DNA from 2 places in the Flavobacterium facile genome. Region 1 is predicted to be linked to the other one. Evidence: riboswitches for the same ligand, from Rfam matches in the RefSeq annotation. Region 1 holds a riboswitch; the other holds the start of a gene.

The links. A riboswitch is a leader RNA that binds a small molecule or an ion and turns the genes downstream of it on or off. The one in region 1 is predicted to bind S-adenosylmethionine.
Positions count from the first base shown of each region.
Region 2: it holds a riboswitch for S-adenosylmethionine, as region 1 does, so the genes downstream of both, UEQ13_RS00850 (homocysteine S-methyltransferase family protein) here and UEQ13_RS10970 (Na+/H+ antiporter NhaC family protein) in region 1, are expected to answer to the same signal.

Region 1 covers NZ_JAZAYT010000034.1:93,031-105,076, forward strand. The annotation lists gene UEQ13_RS10960 (DUF1361 domain-containing protein) at 1-69, shown strand, start outside; gene creD (cell envelope integrity protein CreD) at 101-1,396, shown strand; gene UEQ13_RS10970 (Na+/H+ antiporter NhaC family protein) at 1,466-2,776, opposite strand; SAM-I-IV-variant riboswitch at 2,842-2,936, opposite strand; gene UEQ13_RS10975 (MFS transporter) at 3,085-4,857, opposite strand; gene UEQ13_RS10980 (RES family NAD+ phosphorylase) at 5,016-5,468, opposite strand; gene UEQ13_RS10985 (MbcA/ParS/Xre antitoxin family protein) at 5,472-5,930, opposite strand; gene UEQ13_RS10990 (NAD(P)-dependent oxidoreductase) at 6,033-7,238, opposite strand; RNA gene ssrA (transfer-messenger RNA) at 7,545-7,945, shown strand; gene UEQ13_RS11000 (helix-turn-helix transcriptional regulator) at 8,040-8,327, opposite strand; gene UEQ13_RS11005 (type I restriction endonuclease subunit R) at 8,565-11,534, opposite strand; gene UEQ13_RS11010 (RloB family protein) at 11,549-12,046, opposite strand, start outside.
Region 2 covers NZ_JAZAYT010000022.1:25,416-37,461, forward strand. The annotation lists gene UEQ13_RS00830 (outer membrane protein assembly factor BamD) at 45-440, opposite strand; gene UEQ13_RS00835 (hypothetical protein) at 740-1,183, opposite strand; gene metF (methylenetetrahydrofolate reductase [NAD(P)H]) at 1,318-2,274, opposite strand; gene metH (methionine synthase) at 2,338-5,052, opposite strand; gene UEQ13_RS00850 (homocysteine S-methyltransferase family protein) at 5,192-6,205, opposite strand; SAM riboswitch class I at 6,317-6,425, opposite strand; partial or broken gene UEQ13_RS00855 (ACT domain-containing protein) at 6,575-8,119, opposite strand; gene UEQ13_RS00860 (alpha/beta fold hydrolase) at 8,161-9,144, opposite strand; gene UEQ13_RS00865 (TSUP family transporter) at 9,674-11,119, opposite strand; gene UEQ13_RS00870 (DUF2490 domain-containing protein) at 11,112-11,858, opposite strand; gene UEQ13_RS00875 (hypothetical protein) at 11,858-12,046, opposite strand, start outside.

The sequences.
Region 1 (12,046 bases):
ATAATTCTAGTAAGTTATGTCATTTTCTATCATTGGAAACAGAAAAATAGAAAAATCAATAACAATTAAAAATACCAATCTAAAAATTAAATTTATGGAAATCAACATCAAAACACCAGATCAAACAGAAAACAAATCATTTTTTCAATCATCAACCGCTAAAATGATGATGGTTGGAATACTAACTTTAGTCTTGTTAATTCCGCTGTTCTTCGTACAAGATTTAATTACAGAACGAAGCATCCGACAAAAAGAAGTAGTTTCAGAAACCACATCAAAATGGGGTGTCGGGATTTATGTATACGGACCAATTTTAAAAATTCCGTATAAAAATCCAATCTCAGGAAAATCGAATTTTGCGTATTTCTTTCCAGAAGAATTGAATAATTCGGTAACAGCAACCATGGAAAAACCTTTAGAACGTGGTATTTTTAAATCGAATGTATTTTCTACGAAAATGAATTTCACAGGTTCTTATTCACAGCCTAATTTTCAAATGCGAAATATTCCGGAAGCGAATGTATATTGGAATCAAGCGAAAATTATTATCCGAACAACAAATTTAAAAAGTTTGAAAGATGAAGTCAAAATTAAATTTGGCAGCCAATGTTTTAAATTCGAACCAGGAAATTCTGAAAATAATGATAGTATTCAAACTTTAGAATCCACTACTTTCGATTATAAATCGATTGCCAATTCAAGTAACTTTAGTTTTGATATTGCTTTTAATGGAAGTAAACAAATCAAAATTGTTCCGATTGGAAAAACAACAGATTCTAAAATGACTTCTGATTGGAATTCACCAAATTTTAATGGTAACTTCTCTCCTACTTCACGTGAAATTACTGCTGATGGATTTAAAGCCAATTGGAAAATATTACATTTCAACAGACCTTTTGCACAACAGTATTTTGAAAACTTACCAGAATTATCAAACTATGCTTTTGCCACAGATTTCATCACACCAGTTGACGAATACCAACAAAACGAACGTGCAAGTAAATATGGCTTTTTAGTAATTGGATTAACGTTTTTAATCTTCTTTTTAATTCAATCTATTAGTAAAATTAACATTCATATTTTTCAATATTCTATGATAGGAATTGCTTTAATTATGTTTTACACGTTATTGATTTCCATTACTGAACACAGTAGCTTTTCGTTGGCTTACATCATCGCTGCCATTGCCGTAATTGCTTTGATTTCCTTGTATTCGATTTCGATTTTGAAGAATAAGAAATTCCCAACCTTTATTGCGATTTCATTAAGTGTGTTGTATTCGTTTATCTTTGTAATCATACAATTAGAAGATTATGCTTTATTAGTCGGAAGTATTGGTTTATTTGCCATTTTAGCAGCCGTAATGTACTTTTCAAGAAAGATTGATTGGAAGTAATTTGAAAACATAAAAAAACTCCGATAGCGTTTAGAAACTATCGGAGTTTTAAAATTCTAATTTGAGAAATTATTTGATGTATCTAACAATCCATTTATCCCAAAATTTGGTATAAATAGCTAAAATTGTAACTAAAAATAAAAAGAAATAATACCAAGCATTAGACACTAAATCTATCCAACTTAACGCTCCTTTTGAAAAACTAATGATTAATAAAACCTGAGCACCGTAAGGTAATAAACCTTGAAAAATACATGAAAAAATATCTAAAATGGTTGCTGTTTTTTTAGCATTAAGTCCAAATTCATCGTTAATTTCTTTAGCGATTCCACCTGTTACTACAATCGAAACCGTATTGTTCGCAATAGCCACATTTACCAAACCTACAAGTGCACCAATACCCATTTGTGCAGAACGTTTTGATTTTAAACGTTTTTTAATCTGATGTAATAAAAAAGCAATACCACCTGCTTTTTCAACCAAAGTAGCCAAACCACCGGTTAACATCGACAACAGAAATATATCTGTCATACTCGTAAATCCTTGATAAATGGCTTTAGAAAAAGTTAATATTGTAAAATCACCAATCGTAAATCCTAAAATACCAGCTGCAACAATTCCAATAATTAAAGTGACGAAAACATTTATACCGATGACAGCTAAAACAATTACTATAATATAAGGTAAAATAGAAATCAATTGATAACTACCAGCTTGTACAGGAATTTGACTGCCACCATAACCTAAAAACAGTAAGACCAAAAGCGTTAATATAGCCGCTGGTAAAGCAATTAATAAGTTAATCTTAAACTTATCTTTCATCTGACATTCTAACGACTGAGTAGCCGCAATAGTAGTATCCGAAATCATAGATAAATTATCGCCAAACATGGCACCACCTAATAAAGCACCACCAATTAAAGGCAAAGAAGCTCCCGATTTATCTGCCAACGAAATAGCAATAGGACCTAAAGCAACAATACAACCTACAGAAGTTCCCGTAGCGGTAGATAAAAAAGAGGCAATGACAAAAATTCCTAAAGGAAAAAAAGAAGAATTAATATTTTCTATCCCTAAATTTACAACGGCATCAACACCTCCAGTTACAGAAGTTACAGTCGCAAAAGCACCAGCTAAAAGATAAATCAAACACATGGTGATAATTTTGGAATCTCCACAACCTGCAATCAATTGATCTACTTTTTCATCTGTACTATTTTTAAATAAAATAAAAGCGGCAATAATTCCTAACGTTACAGCCACAGAAGAAGGCAAAGCATAAAAATCATTAAATAAAATTCCACTTCCTAAAAAAGTGAAAATAAAAACTGCCAAAGGCAACAAAGCATAAAGACTGCCTTGATTTTGATTTGAATTCATAAAATATTATTTTCTATTAAAATTATTTCACACGAATAATTCATCAAAAAACAATAAAAATGAAAGTAAACAACATTTTTTCCAAATAAATTGGCTTATCGTTTTAGCACCTTGCTTGTTGTTGCAGGTTGCTATCTTTGAAAGATTCGTGATAACGGGTGCAAAAGTAAGTTAAAAAAAAATCTAAAAAAATATTTTTGAAAAACTTAACTTAATTTTAAAGATTGTTAATGATATAAACAGGATATCTAAAAAAAAACTCCGCTAATCTAAAAGACTAACGGAGTTTATATGAATACATATTGAAATTAATGGCTTCCTTCTACTTCAATTGCATCTACATCAATGTTTTGTTTTTTCAAAATTCCTTTAACCAAAATGGCAAATAAAGTTAAATAAGCAAAACAAACAACAGCTACAATATACGATTGGTGAATCCCAATAATATCAGATAATTTTCCTTGAATTGGAGGAATAATTCCACCACCTAAAATCATCATCACTAAAAAAGCAGAACCTTGAGACGTATATTTTCCTAAACCAATAATTGATAAACTAAAAATAGCTGGCCACATAATACTACATGCTAATCCACCCGCTAAAAAGGCATAAATAGCAACTGTTCCGGTTGAAAACAAACCAATTAACATAGCGATAATACCAAAACTTCCGAAAATCATTAAAGTTCTTGCTGGTTTATCTTTACTTAAGAAAAAAGCAATAATTTGAACAAAAATACAAACCACATAATAATACAAAGGTTTCATGTCTTTTCCAGAAATGATATTCACACCTAAAATAACTGCAAAAGCAATTAATGGCACAATGATTAAAGCAATTGTTTTTTTAAATCCTTGTAAATTAAAAACTGAAATAGCTCCAGCCCATCGACCAATCATTAATCCACCCCAATACATAGAAATATAGGGCGCAATATCAGAAGACTGCATACTTCCGAATTCTTGTAATTTTAATAATTCTCCTAAATTACTTCCGATTGCCACTTCTACTCCAACATAAACGAAAATGGCTAACATTCCCAAAACCAATTGCGGATATTGCATCGCTCCCCAACCGTTTACATTTTTCTTAGCTGATAAATAGGAATATAAAATTCCGCCTAAAACAACTAATAGTGCTCCTGAAAGCCATAACATACGAGATTGTTCTAAAGGAACTTTTAAGGCTGAAACTTCAGCTTCTTTCTGACTAATAGCCGCATTATGATTTATCAAACCTTCTTCTGTGAATCTAGCCACTTTTAATGTTTCTTTTGCCTGATCAATTTCTTTATTCAAAGTTTCAATTTTCAAAGCTTCAACACTTTTATAACTTTGGAAAATTGGAGTAAACATCACACCTAATAGAACTGTCATAATCACCAAAGTTCTTAAAGCTTTATTGGCTTTTTCCATTGGTTCTGTAGCAATTCCAGCAGGAACTTTTTTCGAAAAATAGAATAAAGCTGCTGAGCCAACAAATAACAAACCAACAACTACATACAAAATTACTACTTTATCTAAAGGCAAACTTTTAATCTGTTCATCTGAAACGGCTTTGGCACTTCCAAATAAAGCGAATGCTACTAAAATCGGACCTATAGTTGTTCCTAATGAATTAATTCCACCACCTAAATTGACTCTACTCGCACCCGTTTTTGGATTACCTAATAAAATCGCAAACGGATTTGCAGCAGTTTGTTGTAATGAAAATCCTAAAGCCACAATAAATAATCCGACTAACATTCCGGCGTAAACACTTGCTTCAACAGCCACAATCATAGCGCCTGCACCTAAAGCAGAAAATAACAAACCGTAAACAATACTTTTCTTGTATCCCCAAGTTCCTACAATATCTTTTCCTGAGCTATTTCCCATTGCAAAAAGCAACAAAGCACCAATATAATAGGCCGTATAAAATGCAAAATCAATTAATTGCGATTGAAATTGATCTAAGGAGAAAAAGTTTTTACAAAATGGGATAAAAATACTGTTACCAGCAGCAATAAATCCCCAAAAGAAGAACACTGTAATCAGTGTATATAAAGCTGGATAATTAGTTTGTTTGTTTTCTAAATTCATAAGTAGTAGTTTATAGTTTTAAATTTTAGTTGGATGCTAAATAACAAAATAATATGACAAAAATTCATAAAATTGAAGTTAAATTTTTAAGGAAATGTCCAATATTGTGTTTTTGTATAGTTTTTAATTGCTTTAAATAATAAAAATGAAGTTAAATACTATTTTGTTAATCGTTTATCGAATGCAAATTCTTGAATTGTAAATTTAATTTTTTTGAAATCGGGATGATTTGGATTTATTAACACATTTCTTTCCTTTGGAATAATCGCTGATGGGGCAAACAAAATGGCCGATTGCTGATTTCTTATCCAAGAATCGCCAATTGCTCTACAAACTAGATGTCCATTCTCCGTTGCATTATCCCACTCTTTTGGTAAATCTTTTGTGTTAATTTCCGAAGATTTTATGGTATTTGGAAACGTAATGGTCAGTAAACTATAATCTGCATCGCTACCAAAACCATTTCTGTGCACCAAGTTTTCCAAACACGCTAACGAACAATTTTCGGCTGCATAAATGACAAATAATCCTGTTGAATTCCATCTTGCGGCATAACCAGAAGCTGTTAAACTATTCGCCCATTTTGTATGAACAATTCTAAAAACCTCCATAAATTATGCGGTTGCTCCGAATTCTATTCGTTTTAATTCTTCGTATATTAAATGAATACCCGTTGAAGTATTTAAATATTGAGCCGGTTTATTGTTATTGAAAAATGGATTTTCTTTATCTAACCATTGATTAAAAACTGTTGAATTACCAAAAACAACATTCCCTAATTCATATAAAGTACTTAACTCAATAGCTAATTCTGCAATTCTTGAAGGAATTTTAGTTTCATTGTTTTTATATTTAATGAATGTTTTTGGCGTAATTTCAAAAATATTTTCAGCAAGAATTTTGATTGTTAAACCAGTAACTGCCAAAACTTTTACAAATAATTCTTTTGAGTTTTGAGCAATATTATCTAATACATTATTTTTAATAAATGATGAAGGCAAATAAATAGCCATAGGTTCAGAGGCTATATTTAAAGTTTCCTCATGAATAATGTAATTTTTATCTTTTTTCATAATATGTATTTTTACATTTAACAATAAGCAAATTTACATATTTATTTTGAAGTTTTAAAATTTATTGCCAAAAAAAAATCCCAATTACTTGGGATTTTAAAATTATTCTTTACCATCTAAATAGTCTTGCAAATAAGCAAAACGAGGTGTGAGTTTTCCGTTTTCAGTAATTTTAGCTCTGACTAAAACACCTGTTGCATCATTATTAAAAAAAGCAGAGATAACATGTGCTAAAAACATTTCTCCAAAACCTTCACTAGCATCTTTTGGTAATTCACAAGGCAAATTATCCACAGCCATTACTACGATAGCACTTGGATGAAACATATCAGCTTCCTTGTGTTCGCTAGGTAAATAACCATAATTTGGTTCTGCAATTGTACTTGCTCTTAGTGTACAAGCAATTGGTCCATCAATATCACAAGAAATATCTGCTACAACTTTTATTTTACATTTTGGAGAAGCCAACATTTCTCTCGATAAAATTATTGGTGCTCCATTTCCATAAAAATGTCCAGCCATAAAAATATCTGAAACTTCAGCAAAACGCTCAAAATTTGAATTATAATTTTGTGGATTAGCATAAAAATCTTTCTTATCGAAAGCAGAACCCTCTTTATGAATGTTGTAATCTTTTACATCAATCATCGTATAAACAGGGTAAGTATAAGTGGTTGACAAATAATCTTCAACCGATACTTCCTTTACTTTCATACCATCCAACATTTCTTTCGCACCCATTGCCACTTTACCTTTACCAGATAAAACAATTTTAATTGGTGGCAAGAATGGTTTTTTAAGTTGCGTAATTAAAGCTTCTTGATTAGGAAGTTTTTCTGCTTTTGGTAAATTAAAAATTTCGTATTTTAAACCGAAAGCTCTAAATCCGTTATAAGCACCAACAATACCTGCGTAACGACCAAAACCAATTAATCGGGTATTATTTTCATTAACAATCGTTTCGTGATCATATAATTCGATGTTTTTATCGATACATGCTTTAAGTAATTTTCTATTATAAGCTTGTTTTTTTATAGTATGAGAAAAGAAAAAATATTTTTTATTTGGAATTAAAGCATCAACTGGAACTTCTTTTACTCCAAGCAAAACATCACAATCGGAGATGTCTTCTGAAACTTCAAAGCCTTTTTCTGTATATTCTAAATCTGAAAAAACTCTTATATCTGATGCTTCCACTTTAATTTCAGCATCTGGGAATTGATTTTTAAAATCCAAAAGCTCTGTTGGGGAGAAAACAACTCTACGATCTGGTGGATTTTTTCTTTCTTTAATTATTCCGAACTTCATTTTTTAAACATTATTTATTCAATAGCTTACAAATATAACAATTTAACAATTAAAATTAAAGATTACCATTACTTTATAAACAATTAGGAAGCAGAATAATCAACTTTATTGTTTTTTAAGTTATTTATAGATATTTGCATATTTTTTTAACATTTTTATTAAAACTCTATAAGAAAATTTTAAAATAAAAAAGGTATAACAAACTAATTTAATTAAATCGTCGTTTCCTTTCAAATATTATGAAAATTAGTATCTTTGGCATTGAATTTGAAGAATAGCGTTTGTTGAAAAACTATTTTACAAAATGGGGTCGACTGGTTTTGACAGCGAGTGGCACTAAAAAGTAAGCATGTCGAGCATTGTATTTTTGGCTCGTAAATATCAATGATACACACTTTTTAAACGGCGAAAATACTTACGCTTTAGCTGCATAATCCGAACTATAGTACGATAATGCCATGTCCCAACCAGGTTGGGAAGCTGGATTTCTCTCAAAAGCCTTGGTTTGTGGCGGTTGATTAAGAGGAATGGTAAAAATAAACCTAGGAACGGTAAAACTTTAAATCCGCTCTGACACTGATAAAGTTAAGCATCTAGTGGCTGTTTTTGGCCGGGCTAGTTGTCGAAAATTTAAACAAAAACTAAACATGTAGAAAGCTCTTTGATGACTTGTTTGGACGAGAGTTCGATTCTCTCCGACTCCACTAAAAACCCTGTAAAGTACTTGTTTTACAGGGTTTTTAATTTACAGTTGCCGTTTTTGTTGCCGTATTGATTTGTATAAAAAGATATAACTTTTACTTATAAAAGTTCAATATCTTGAAGTTTTTGACCTAAAATATCATCAGCAGCTAACTTTAAAAAGTCATCTTGAAGTCCAAATACTCTCAAAACATTAAAATATGCTCCTATCGCTACACCTGGATTTCCAGATTCAATTAAGTACAATGTGGAACGTGAAATATTAGCCCGTTCAGCAACTTGCAAAGTAGTCAACTTTCTTCTTTTACGGGCCAATTTTATATTTTCACCTAATTTTTCAAGGAGTAAATTGTACTTAGGAAAAATAATTTGCTTTTTAGAATTCATATAAAATGATTGTTATTCTATACAGGATTAGTCTTTTTGTTGTAAATAACAATCATTTTGATTATTTAATAAAAAGATATAATTCTCAATAAAGTATATTATTTTGCGAAAAATATTTTAGCCTTAATTATTTACTAATCTCTCTATTTATTAGTAATATATAAAGGTTTGAGTATCTAATAATTATAATTTGTCACAAATTTGGTAAATATTTGTGACAAAAATATTTTATATAATTTAATAATACTCTTTTATATACTCATAGGCCCTGTCAAAAAGCACTTGCTCTTTGTGTAGTTTGTATTTTAATAAAGCTTGACGCAATGACTTCTGAATTTCTCTTTCACCTGAAGCTGTTTTTTGCCATCCAGGAAATCTCACATGTCTTACTATTGCATCAATATCATTAACGATTCTTTCTACAACTGCTGGAGTTTGCTCTGTTTTTAACTCTAAAAATAATTCCGTAAGTGCTGCTTGTGGTGTTTTCTCTTGTAATTCCGATTCAACTTCTTTTTCAGCTTGAAGTACTTCTCTCGCTAATTTACATAATTCCTTTACAAATTCTATAGAAGTTATTAATCCAAGTTCTGCTTTATCTCTTAATGCTTCTAAAAGTTCGCTCAACTTTTTGAATTTCGGATTTCCAGCATTTTTTTTGAAACGCTTTACTAATATTTTTTCAAGTTTTTTTGCATTTCTAGGATCTGGATTATTAAAGATGTTTTCAATCACATCTGCATCTAATACAAACTCTTCTAATTGATGTACTTCACCAACATGTATATTCTCATGAATTAACTTGGTTGTTTGTGCCCCCAAAGTAAACCACAATAATTTTCCAATATGATCTGATGATGGCCTAACAGATTCAAAAACTTGCGATAACCATCTATATTCTGCTTGATATTGGTCTAATACTCTATCTGGAGATAAAGATTCCCATAATTTTGATAAATACTTATAATCTTTTGCAAAAGCATCTTTTTTATCATCAGTATTAATAGCATTTTGGGCTAGTTCTAATCCTTCAAAGCCATGAATGGTTTTATCTACTCCTATAAAATGAGACAATGCTTTTTCCATTGCTTCAGGTAATTGCTCTTTTAATTCAGAAAGATTAGTAATCATTTGACTTACGCTTTTTTCATCAAATTCTAATGCTTTAGCAGCATCATCAAAAACACCAAAATAATCTACTATTCGACCAAATGATTTTCCTGGATACAATCTATTGGTTCTACATATGGCTTGTAATAGTGTATGGTCTTTAATTGATTTATCTAAATATAATGTTTGTAAAATTGGTGCATCAAAACCTGTCAATAGTTTAGCTGTAACAATTAAAAATTTAAGTTCTGAATTAGCCGTATTAAAATCATCTACAACTTTCTCTTGCTGACTTTTATCTAATCCCCATTTTTGTTTAAACTCAAAATCATCATTTGCAGTTGTAGAAATCACGACCTTACTTGCTTCAGTTGCAAAGTATTTATCTAATTCTTCTTTGTATTGAACACATGCATAACGGTCTGGTGTAACAATCATAGCTTTATAGCCATGTGGCAATACCTTTTCATTAAAATGTTTAGCAATATCTTCTACAATTTTAGCAACTCGTTCTGGAGATTTTAAGAATGCAGCCATTTTAGCTGATTTTTTATTTAAGGCATCTGCTTCTTCATCAGTTAAAGCAGCTTCATCTTTGAAGACTTTAAAAACTTTATCAATAGTTTCTTTATCCACATGTACATCTACTAACCTAGGTTCAAAATGCAAGGGTAAAGTGGCAGAATCTCTAATTGAATCGTGAAAAGTATAACGTGACATATAACCACCTTCATCTTCTGAAGCTCCAAAAGCCCAAAATGTATTTTTATCCGCTTTATTAACTGGTGTACCTGTCAATCCAAATAAGAAAGCATTAGGCAACGCCGCTCTCATTTGTCTTCCTAAATCACCTTCTTGAGTTCTGTGAGCTTCGTCAACTAATACAATGATATTATCTCTAGTATTCATATCAGGTTTAGCATCTCTAAACTTATGAATCATAGAAATAATTATTTTTCGAGTATCTCTTTCTAATAATGTTTGTAATTCAGAAATACTTTCAGTTGTTACTACATTAGCAATATCTGCAGCATTGAATGTTCCTGTAATTTGCGTATCTAAGTCAGTTCTGTCAACTAAAACAATAACAGTTGGACTTTTGAGTTCTTGCATTTTTCGCAACTTTTGTGCTGCAAAAACCATTAATAAAGATTTACCAGAACCTTGAAAATGCCATATTAAGCCTTTCTTGATTTTGCCTTCTTTAACTCTTTCTACAATTTTATTAGCACCTTCATATTGTTGAAAGCGACATAATATTTTTATTCGTTGTTTCTTTTTGTTTGAAGTAAATAATGAAAAATTTTGTAAGATATCCAATAATCGTACTGGATGTAACAAATTAGAGAGTTCCTTACCAATCTCTCCTAAACCTAATTGTTTCGCTAATTTATCTTCTTCATCATCAATTCGCCAAGGTGCCCAAAATTCTAATGGAGTTCTAATACCTCCATAATAAAATGTTTTTCCTTCAGTAGCAAAAGATAAAATATTAGGAACAAACAATTGAGGTATACTATTTTCATAAATATCATGAATCTCATGAGCACCATCTAACCAACTAACTGAAGGACGTATTGGAGTTTTTGCTTCCCCCACAACTACAGGCAATCCATTTATTAATAGTACAATATCTGGAATTTTTGTTTCTCTACTATGAACACGATATTGATTGGTTACTAAATAAGTATTGTTTAATATATCATCAAAATCAATTAACTTAATAGGAACATGACGATTATTCTCACCAAATGGCATAGTTTTATCACCACACATCCATTTGAAAAACTCTTCGTTAGCTTTGACTAAACCTATTTGATTAACCGATAGCAAAATAGCTCTCAATTTATAAATTACTTCATCAGCAAACTGCTCATTCTGATTAATTTCTGGATTTAAACGAATTAAAGCAGCCTTTAGTTCTGATTCTAAAAGTACTTCATTTACTCCTCTATTTAGATTAGATGAGGAAACGAATTTCCAATCTGTACCGTAAGGTGATCTATCTTCCGCAACATAATTTGTTGCATTCAGATTCACACCACTTAATTGGTGAATGATATAATGCTCTACACTGTTTAATTCGTTGAATGCCATAGTATATTAATTATTTAAATAGGTAGTTCTGTAATGTAATATTCCTGCTCATTTTTTCTTATACCAATAAAAAATGGAGTGAAATTTCGGATTGTATTTAAGTCAATTTCAAAATTATAATTCTCATTACTATCCATCAAGTGTCTTATTCCACAATCTAATTTATCGCCATTACTAGAGATTAAACATATATCGTTAACGTTTAGAAAATTTCTTTGAAGCTCTGTATTTATCACACTTATTTTTACTATAGGATTTTGAATTTCAAAACTATATGAAAAAAAGTCAACACTTTGGACTTCAGTAAAGTCAAACCAAGTATAATCTGTTTCAGGTAGTTGCAATAATTTGAAAACGATTCTATATGTATTTGTATATGGGTTTAAATCATATATTGGTGTTTGATTACCAATATAACTATTTCTCAATATTACAGCATTTTCAATAGCATGGTTAACATTTCCAAAATAATCAGAAAAAAGAAATTCTTTTTTACCTCCAATATAACTAAG
Region 2 (12,046 bases), on a different contig from region 1:
ACTAAATTTACGAAGAGATTTTAAAACAAGCAACGCATTACTTGTTAATGTCTTTCTTGATAAGTAACGTATTTACTTCTTAATCTGGTAAAGTCATTATATAATTCGGCAATTGTGATATCAGATAATTTAGCATCTAACACTTGACTGTAAATCAAATCTTCTTCTGTTAATCCGTATTTCTTAATTGAAGTTTTTAAGGTTTTAACTGCCATTTTGGTATCGTTACTTTTAAAATAGCAATTTGCCAATTCAAAACACACTTCTTTTAAATCGTCTTTTTTAGCTAATTTCACATACGATTTATACGATTTAATTGCAGCGTTATAATCTGCATTTAAAGCAAATTTCCTTGCTTCTTGCAGTAACAAATCTTTGTCTTGTGAAAAAGTTATCTGACCCACAAATAAGATAACGAATAGGAAAATAATTTTCTTCATAATACACCAGATTTAAAATTACATTCTTAAAGTTAAAAATATAATTTTAATCTACCAAAAGTGAAACACTACAAAAAACATGTATCAATAGGTTACAAAATAACTTTTTGTCACTAATTCTAACTATTCGACAATATTATTTCATTTCATTTTCTGATTTTGCGTAAAAGATAGCATAACAAGTAAAAATGCAACAATATGATAAAAATTCGTATTCATTTAAAAAAATAAAAAACCTCAATAAATTCTTACGAATCAAAAGAGGTTTTTACACTTAACTATTCTTAATTTAACTAAACTTATTTTGTTTTTAACTCGACAGTATTATTTTCAACATAGATGTCTACATTATTTAATCTTTTTATGAACTGTTTTCTCAAAGTAGTATACTCAGGAAAAATATCAGCCCAAGCGACTTCAAACAATTTTTTATCTAAAACGGTACTGGTTTCTAAATCTTCTTTAGTGGCACCATATCTTGAAATGGTTTCTTTAATCACTTTAAATGCCATAAAATTATTTTTATTTAGAAAATAACAGTTGGCTATTTCATAATAAATATCTTTTAAATTAACTGCTTCGTTTTTAAATAACTTTATGTACGATACATATTCTTTTATCGCTTGATTGTAGTTTTTGTTTTCTTTTAATTCTCTCGCACGATTTAAAACTTCATCTCTATCGTTTGAAAATCCAAATTGAAACGATAAACTTAATACTAAAATTAATATGATTTTTTTCATGGAATTTACGATTTTAGGTTACTATTTCAAAAGTAGGAATAACCTCTAATTAATAATAATTTTACCGATATAAAGCTAAAAAAATCGCCAAAAAACATGATACAACCAGTTACTAATCAGTACTTTATGAAATTTTAAAATAATGTACTTGCAATAGCTTTTATGTTTTCTGCTTTTCCCATAGAATAATAATGCAACACAGGAATTCCAGCGGCAACTAATTCGCTACTTTGTTGTATGCACCATTCGATACCAATTTGTTTAACCGCTTCATTATCTTTTGCCTTTACCACAGCCATAATTAAATCGTCTGGTAATTCTAAACTAAATCGGTGTGGAATTAAATTCAGTTGTTTTTTAGTTGCGATAGGTTTCAAACCCGGAATAATTGGGACAGTAATACCAGCCGCTCTGCATTTTGCAACAAAATCAAAAAATTTCTGATTATCGAAAAACATTTGTGTGATAATATAATCTGCTCCATTTTTAATTTTTTGTTTTAAGAAATGAATATCACTATCTAAACTTGGTGCTTCCATGTGCTTTTCGGGATAACCGGCTACACCAATACAGAAATCAGTTTTAGAAGAATTTTGCAAATCGGCATCCAAATAAATTCCATTATTTAAATCGTTGATTTGAGAAACCAATTCCGAGGCAAAAGCGTGACCTTCTTTTTCAGGCTTGAAGTAAATTTCACTTTTAACCGCATCACCACGAAGCGCAACTACGTTATTAATTCCTAAGAAATCTAAATCAATTAATAGATTTTCTGTATCTTCTTTGGTAAAGCCACCACACAATATATGCGGAATGGCATCTACATTATATTTATTCTGAATTCCGGCACAAATACCAACAGTTCCAGGGCGTTTTTTTACAATTTTCTTTTGTAATAAACCGTTTTCCAATTCTTTAAATTCGTATTCTTCTCGATGATAGGTTACATCAATAAATGGTGGATTGAACTCCATTAACGGATCGATACTATCAAAAATAGATTGAATATTTTGACCTTTTAAAGGCGGTAAAATCTCGAAAGAAAACAAAGGTTTTCCGTTGGCGTTTTCTATATGTTCGGTTACTTTCATTTTTTTGTTTGTTTCAAGTTTCAGGTTTCAGGTTATTGAACTTTAAACCTGAAACAACTATTTTTAATCTGTTATATTTGGTGCTAACCATTTGGTTGCTATGTCTGTTGAAATCCCTCTTCTTTTAGCGTAATTTTCGACTTGATCGTTTTTAATTTTTCCTAATCCGAAATATTTACTTTCCGAATTCGCAAAATAATATCCTGAAACCGAAGAAGCGGGCCACATCGCCATACTCTCCGTTAATTTTACTCCGATATTTTCTTCCACATTTAAAATATTCCAAATGGTTGGTTTCTCTAAATGGTCTGGACAAGCCGGATAACCTGGCGCTGGACGAATTCCTTTATAATTTTCTTTGATTAATTCGTTGTTGGTTAAATTTTCCTCTGACGCATAACCCCAAATTTCTTTACGGACTTTTAAGTGTAAATATTCGGCGAAAGCCTCTGCTAATCTATCTCCTAATGCTTTTGTTAAAATCGAATTATAATCGTCAAATTGAGCTTCAAACTCAGCTGCTTTTTCATCGACACCAAAACCTGTTGTCACACAAAAACAACCAATATAATCTTGTTTATTCGTTTCTTTTGGTGCTATAAAATCAGACAATGCAATATTTGGCGCACCAACTGTTTTTTGAGATTGTTGTCTAAGAGTTAGAAGTTGGAAGCTAGAAGTTGGAAGTTGCACTTCAATATCATCATCATTAACCGTGTTAGCCGGATAAATTCCTAAAATCCCTTTGGCTGTAAACCATTTTTCAGAAACGATTTTAGCTAACATAATTTGTGCATCTTTAAACAAATCTGTCGCTTGTTCCCCTACTACCTCATCTGTTAAAATTGCTGGATATTTCCCAAACAATTCCCATGATTGGAAAAACGGTGTCCAGTCGATGAAGTCAACTAATTCTGAAAGTTCCACCTCAACAATTTTTGTTCCTATAAAATTAGGTTGCATCGGTTCGAAAGTATCCCAATCGATTTTAAATTTATTTTTACGAGCTTCTTCAATCGTTAAGAAATTTTTCTCTCTGGCTCTGTTTAAATAACCTTCGCGTAGCGTGTCGTATTCTTCGCGTAAAGCGACAGAAAAATCTGATTTTGTTTCTGTATTTAATAAATTTGAAGCTACAGTTACGGCTCTAGAAGCATCATTCACATGAACTACTGTCGCTTTATATTCTGGAGCAATTTTCACGGCTGTATGCGCACGAGAAGTTGTGGCACCACCAATCATCACAGGGATTTTGATGTTTAACTTATCCATTTCTTTGGCTAAATACACCATTTCATCTAACGAAGGCGTAATTAAGCCGCTTAAACCAATAATATCGACATTTTCTTTAATGGCTGCTTCAATAATTTTTTCTGGCGGAACCATCACCCCTAAATCGATAATTTCGAAATTATTACAGGCCAAAACCACAGAAACAATATTTTTACCGATATCGTGAACGTCACCTTTTACGGTTGCCATTAACACTTTTCCTGCTGAAGACGAAGCTGTCGAATCTTTTTCCGCTTCAATAAATGGTAATAAATACGCTACGGCTTTTTTCATCACACGTGCCGATTTTACTACTTGAGGCAAAAACATTTTTCCGCTTCCGAATAAATCTCCCACCACGTTCATTCCTGCCATTAAGCTAATTTCGATAACTTCGATGGCTTTTTTAGCGTTTAAACGAGCTTCTTCTACATCAATTTCTATAAATTCATCTATTCCTTTGACTAAAGAATGGGTTAATCTTTCTTGAACTGGATCATTACGCCATTCGGCAATTGCTTTTTCGTTTGCTTTATAATCGCCTTTAAAACTTTCGGCTAAATCTAATAATCTTTCTGTAGCGTCATCTCTTCTATTTAAAAGAACATCTTCAACGTGTTCTAATAAAACCTTGTCAATTTCATCGTAAATTTCTAACATTTCTGGATTTACGATTCCCATTGTCATCCCATTTTGAATGGCATGATATAAGAACGCAGAATGCATCGCTTCACGCACTTTATCGTTACCACGGAAAGAGAACGAAACATTACTTACACCACCAGAAATATTGGCATACGGTAAGTTTTCACGAATCCATTTTGTCGCTTGGAAAAAATCTAAAGCATTTAATTTATGTTCGTCCATTCCAGTTGCAACTGGAAAAATATTAGGATCAAAAATGATATCTTCGGCAGGAAAACCCACTTGGTCGACCAAAATATTATAACTCCTTTTACAAATTTCGATACGACGTTCGTAATTATCTGCTTGTCCGACTTCATCAAAAGCCATGACAATTACTGCTGCGCCATATCGTTTAATTAATTTAGCATGATGAATAAAGGTTTCTTCTCCTTCTTTTAAGGAAATAGAATTTACAACGGCTTTTCCTTGTACGACTTTTAAACCGGCTTCGATGATTTCCCATTTCGAGCTATCAATCATAACAGGAACACGAGCGATATCTGGCTCGGCAGCAATTAAATTTAGGAATTTTGTCATCGCGTATACGCCATCTAACATACCTTCATCCATGTTAATGTCGATAATTTGCGCGCCACCTTCTACTTGTTCACGAGCTACAGAAAGTGCTTCCTCATATTTCTCTTCTTTAATTAATCGAAGAAATTTACGAGAACCTGTGACATTCGTTCTTTCACCAACATTAACGAAAATAGATTCTTCTGTAATGAAAAGTGGTTCTAAACCTGAAAGTTGTAAATTTATTTTATTGTTTCTTGACATCTTGTTTTTAAAATCCTCTAACTTGTTAAAGCAAACTATTTATTTTTCTATAATTTTTCGCAACATCTCTCCAGAAGATTTTGCTTTGGTTATAGTATAATTTTATTCTAATTATAATATTTTTCATTTTTAGCTTTTTTAAAAATCCATTTAGACTTTTAAATAGCTAAATGAAATTTTATTCTGATTTTCTTGGCTCAAATTCTGCAGCAACTTCTGCAATTAATTGGATGTGTTCTGGAGTTGTACCGCAGCAACCACCAATAATATTTATCAAATTATCTTGTAAATATTCCCGAATTAGCGCTTGCATTTCTGCTGGTGTTTGATCGTATTCTCCGAATGCATTTGGCAAACCTGCATTTGGATGCGCCGAAATATTCAATTGTGTGTGATGTGCCAATCGTTTTAGATAGGGTTTCAACTGATCTGCACCTAAAGCGCAATTGAAACCAACGCTTAACAACGGAATATGTTGAATGGAAATTAAAAACGCTTCCACCGTTTGACCTGATAACGTTCTTCCTGAAGCATCCGTAATCGTTCCAGAAACCATGATTGGAATATCTAAGTTTCTTTCTTCTTTAACTTCTTCGATAGCAAAAAGTGCGGCTTTCGCGTTTAAGGTATCAAAAATCGTTTCTACTAAAAGTACGTCTGAACCTCCATCAATTAAGGCATTGACTTGTTGCTTATACGCAATTCGTAAATCGTCAAAAGTTACGGCACGATAGCCTGGATCATTTACATCTGGCGACATAGAAGCAGTTCTGTTTGTGGGTCCGATCGAACCTGCAACAAAGCGCTTTTTATCTGTAAATTCATCAGCCACTTCACGAGCAATTTTGGCGGATTGGTAATTTAATTCGTATACCAAATCTTCCATGTGATAATCGGCCATTCCAATTGTAGTTCCTGAAAAAGTATTGGTTTCCACAATATCAGCGCCCGCTTGAAAATACAAACGATGCACTTCTTTTACTGCTTCTGGTTGTGTGATAGAAAGTAAGTCGTTATTGCCTTTTAATGGATGAGGAAAATCTTTGAAACGTTCGCCACGAAAATCTTCTTCTTCAAATTTATTGCGTTGTAACATCGTACCCATTGCACCATCCAGAACTAAAATTCTTTCTTTAATGGCTTGATAGATGTTACTTTTAGATGTTAAAGTTGATGTGTTCGTATTTGACATTTTAATGCTATTTGTTAGAAATAAAAAATTATTCATGCGTTGTTTCACGCGTTAAAATTGAAACGTGTGTAAACTTAAAATTGATATCAGCGAAAAGTGGTGAAAATTTTCTGGTTATCTGTTTCCGATAAAAAAATCGGAATAGAATGTAGCACCTTCTACAAGTGTAGGGTTGCTAAGGTTTCGCAGGGTCTAATCCCTCCACCTTTCGTGATAACAATCATTATGTTTATGAACGTTGCAAAGGTAACAAAAAAATATAAAAAAGAAATATTTTCTAAATTTTAATTAAAAAAAGAGGGTAAATAGTTTTTTATCCTTTAATAACAATAAAAAAAAGAATAAAAAACTACTGAAAATTCTTTTAAGTTATATTTTATCGATAATTCTCAAAATATCACCAAAAACGCCTCGAGCTGTTACAGACGCTCCTGCTCCTGCTCCTTGAATTACGATAGGTCTTTCCCCGTAGGATTCGGTATATATTTCAAAAATGGAATCCGAACCTTTTAATTGCCCTAGAGCTGAATTTTCAGAAACAGAAACTAATTTAACTTCTAAATTTCCTTTATCTTGTTGTAAATCGCCAGACAGTTCTCCGATATAACGCAGCACATTTCCTTTCTCCTGATTTTCTTTAATTGTTTTATAATGAAAATCTAACAGTTGCAAATTTTCTAAGAAATTAGATGTAGTTAACGATCTTAATTCCACTGGAATTAAATTCTGGACATCAATTTCATTCAATTCGTTTTGCAAATCTAATTCGCGTGCTAATATCAGTAATTTTCTGGCTACGTCGTTTCCACATAAATCTTCACGTGGATCTGGCTCTGTGAAACCTAAAGCAATCGCTTCTTTCAACACTTCACTAAATGGTTTATCTTCCACTGAAAAATGATTAAAAATATAACTCAACGTCCCAGAAAAAACCCCTTTAATTTTGGTGATATTTTCTCCTGAAAGGTGCAATAATTTAATCGTATCAATTAAAGGTAAACCGGCACCAACGTTGGTTTCGTACAGATAATTTTTTTGATTATCTTGTAAAACCTGACGAATTTCTTTGTAGAAACCATAACTTAAGGTATTGGCAATTTTATTAGAAGAAACTACATCGAAACCACTTTCAATTAGTGTGACATAATTTTCTACGAAACTGCTACTTGCGGTATTATCCACTGCGATTAAATTTTCTAAATGATTTTCTTTCGCATATTTAATAATATCCTGAACCCCGTAAGCTTCTCCGTTAGTTGCTATTTCAGATTTCCAATTTTCATTGATTCCTGTTTCATTAATTACCAATTTTGTAGAATTCGCAATCGCAAAAATATTCAGTTTGATTCCCTTTTTGATTTCAATGTTTTTTGCTGAAGATAAAACCTGATCAATCAAAGTCGAACCTACTAATCCGTGTCCGAAAATCGCAATATTAATTTTTTTTGACAAACCGAAAATACCTACATTAATTACATTCAAGGCGCGTTTTAAATCGGTTTTCTTCACTACCAAACTCACACTATTTCCTGTAATGATATTATTAAATAAAATAGGTGTGATTTTATTTCGTATTAAAGAGGAATACAACTTGTGAAACGTACTTAAATCTTGACCTGCAATTGAAATTGCTGCGATATTGTTATCTACGGAAACTTTACTTACATCCCCAAAAAGAAATTCTTTAGAAAATTCTTTTTCCAAACCTTGCAAAGCTTCTGCTGCTCTATCACTATTAACCACAATTCCAATTCCTCTTTCCGAAGAACCTTGCGAAATAATACTTACACTTATTTTCAAAAAGGCCATTACGCTAAAAATTCGCGCATCGATACCTGGTTTACCCAATAATCCTTTTCCTTCTAAATTGACTAAAGAAACATTATCCAAAACGGATAATTCTTTAATTCCTTTGTACTTGAATCCTTTTTCTTCTGATTTTAAATTTGACATCGTTAGTGTGTTTGTTTAGTGTTAAAAATTGTTTTTAAAATATTGTTTAATCTTTCATATTCTATCAAAAAAGCATCGTGTCCGTGAATGGAGTTTATTTCGTGATAGGTTAAATTTTTCGTGAGGTTACTTAATAAATTATGCGTTTTTATGTTTTCATTTGGTGCGAAAAAATAATCACTATTAACAGCTATTTGGTGAATTTTTGTCGGACTGATTTTTGCGAAATCTTGCAAATCTTTTTTCGTCGTGTTTTCACCAATGGTTTTTAACAGATGATTCATTAATTTATAAGCACTTAATTCGAATCGACTTGTTAATTTTTCACCGTGATGTAACAACCAAGATTCGACTTTATAACTATTTTGATTGTCATTTCTTTCCGAATTAAATTTCGCCGTTAGTGATTCTGGTGTTCTATACAAAAGCATCGCGTGTAATCTCGCATCATGAATTGGATTTTTAGAATTATTCAGAATTGCATCTTGCACTAAAACATTTCCGATTAGCCAATCGTTTGCTTTCCAATTTGTGGCAATAGGAACTAAATTCTGAATGGCGTTTGGTTTTATAAAAGTCATTTCCCAAGCAATGGCACCGCCTAAACTTCCACCAATTACTGCAAAAAGTTGATTCACTTTTAAATACTCTAAACCTTTCCAAAAAAGCGAAGCGATATCTTTCGTGGTGAAACTTTTATAATTTTCAATTAAATTTTCGGGGTTGTTATCATAACCATTTCCTGGAATATTGAATGCGATTATCGTATATTTATTGAGGTCAATTACTTTGTTTTCTCCTACAACATCATTCCACCAACCTTTTTCGCCAGCTACATTTGAATTTCCTGTTAAGGCGTGGTTTACCAAAACAATTGGCGCCATTCCTATAGGCAAACCAAAAGTTTGAAAGGATAAGTTGATTTTACAAACCTCTCCCGATTGAAGTAAAAAGTTTGAAATTTTTATATTTTGTATTGTTTTCATTTATTTTTAAACTAAAGTTATTTTATTGAGATTCTGAAACTAGTTCAGAATAAAAAAACCCTTTTGAACAGTTGCCAAAAGGGTTTTTAGTTGAACTAAAACTAAGATTACATCTTCCGCTTTTGGCAATAGTTTTTACGCATACAAAAAATTGTACGCATTTTCATTGTTGTGTAGTTTATGGTTTGGATGGTTTGTTTCATTCTTAAAATTCTTATTATTTTTTAAATTTAGTTTATAAAAAAACCTCTGCTGTTTGCAGAGGTTAAATTGTATAACTTTTAAAATATTTTAAAACTATGCAATACTTGCCCTCTGCGGAATGTTCCACATCATATAGCGCATAGTGCAAATTGTAAAATTCATTTTTTCTTGATTTTGATGTGGCAAATTTAGAATAATTTTCTGTCATAAAAAATTATATAGATAAATTATCTAAATTTTGTTGTTTATAAATATTAAAATAGATTTAATATCTAAACTAATGCCTTAAAAGCAAAAATAATTCTATCAAACAGAAAAATTTAGTTTAAAATATTTTTAGTAACATTCTCACACTAAACACAATTACCAAAAACGCAACCACTAACAAGGCAGTTCTTTGAGGTAATTTTCCAGCAAGTTTTGCCGCAAAAGGCGCAGCTAAACCTCCGCCAATAATTAATCCCAAAACGATATACCAATGACTCACACCAATAGAAGCTAAAAATGTAATGGATGCAGCCATCGTTACAAAAAATTCTGCTAAACTCACCGTTCCAATTACATATTTAGATTTTTTTCCTCTAGATAATAGCGTTGAAGTTACAATTGGCCCCCAACCTCCACCTCCGAAAGCATCTAAAAAACCTCCAGCAAAACCCAATAATCCGGTATTTTTACTTTTTCTATTTGGGATTTGTTTTCGAATGGCAATTCTTAATAAACTGAAACCCATAATCATGGTGTAAGTAGCTAAAACTCCATATGTAATTTTTTCATATTTACTACCAAAATACACCAAAAGCAAAGCTCCAGAAACCGCTCCAATTACACCAGGAATGACCAGCCACCAAAGCAATTTCTTGTTTACATTTCCGAATTTATAATGGGAGAATCCGCTAATTCCGCTAGAAAACATTTCCGCGGTGTGAATACTTCCACTTATGGCTGGCAATTTTATTCCTAACAACATCATACTCGTAGAACACGTTATACCATAACCCAAACCCACTGCACCATCTACCAATTGTGCAAAAAAACCAATCAATAACATTCCGTAAAAAGCATTTGGAATTTGGTCTGAATATTCTTTTACTTGGTCTATAGAAACAATTCCTGAAAACCCGTAACCCAAGAAAATAGCAAAAAACAAAAGTGTCAATTGAAACGTTAAGTTTTTATACTTCTTTTTTTCTGACTTTTTCTTCTCAAACACAGAAGTAACTTCATTCAAATCGGCTAGTTTTTGGCTAAAATCTCCTTTATGTTGGTTTCTAAATTCATTTAATTGCGTGATGTTTTCTTCAATTTCATCTGGAATGACTTCTGTAAAATATTCCCGTAATCTCTTGGCTAAAACTGGCGATTTTCCATTGGTTGAAATTGCAATTTTTAAGTTTCCTTTATTCACAATCGAACCCAAATAAAAATCACACAAATCAGGTTGATCGGCGGCGTTGACTTTTATTCCTTTTGCTTTTGCTAATTCTCTAACGTTTCGATTTACTTCGGGTTTATCCGTTGTTATGATTACAAAATCTTTGTTTTCTAAATCCGTTGCTTCAAAAGCTCGTTCATAAAAAGAAATAGTTTCATTTTCATGAATTATCTCTTTTAACTTCGGATGAAAATAAGTGGCTACCAAGATGATAGTAATCTTAGGATTTTGTTTCAATAAAGTTTCTGTTTTTTCCAAACCAACATTTCCACCGCCCACAATTAAAAAGCGGGCAGTTTCTGTTTTTAGGAAAACTGGAAATAATGTATTACTCATTTTTTTTCTTTTTTAAATCAATACTGTGAATAATCGATAATCTTAAAATATCTCTGTTATAAAAATCAACTCCTGATTTTTGTTGTTGAAACCAATTCATATAGCCAATTTCAAAAGCATAAGAAGCATTCAGTTTATAATTGAAAGCTGCATAAATTCGGTTTTGATCAAAAGTATTTTTTACAATCTTATTTCCTACATTAAACATAATTTCATCTTTAATTTTTACGATTAACGCTTGTTGTTTCTCATTCTTCCAAATCGGAACATCTATTACTAATTGATAGCGCAATCGGAAATTTGAAAAGCGATAACCACCAACTAATCTGTCATTTTCCACATCATGAAAAAATCGCGCTTCGGCTTTATAACGATGATTGATAGTTAAAAATCCTAATTTTTGTTTGTTACTAAAACCAACATCTGGACGCAATTCGGGAACCGTCAAATTACTTTCAGAATTTGGAGTATTCGGATTTTGTAAAAACAACGTCATTCCGACAGAAGCGTTCCAATCTCCGAATACTTTTCTTTCTAAATTCGACCTAAAAACCAATTGATGTTGGGCTGTTGGATTATAAAACTGTCGTTCTTGAATTTCACTGTTTAAATTCCAATTTTCGTTAAACTTTAAATTATTATAATATCCATACCAAATCAATTGTTGATTTTCGACCTTTTTTTGAGCTATTAAAAATTCTGGAAGCAATAAAATAATTACTAAGATTATCTTCTTCATTAGTTCAAAATTGTTCTAAAAGTAAAATCGCCGAAAGTTTCATTTTCTAACTTCTCGTTTACATATTTTCCTAGTAAAACATCCACTTCCGCTAAAATTTGTGATTCGGTTTGTTTCTCTTTATAAATGGTATTCAAACGCGTTCCTAAACGATCGCCACCTAACATGAAATTATATTGTTCCGGACC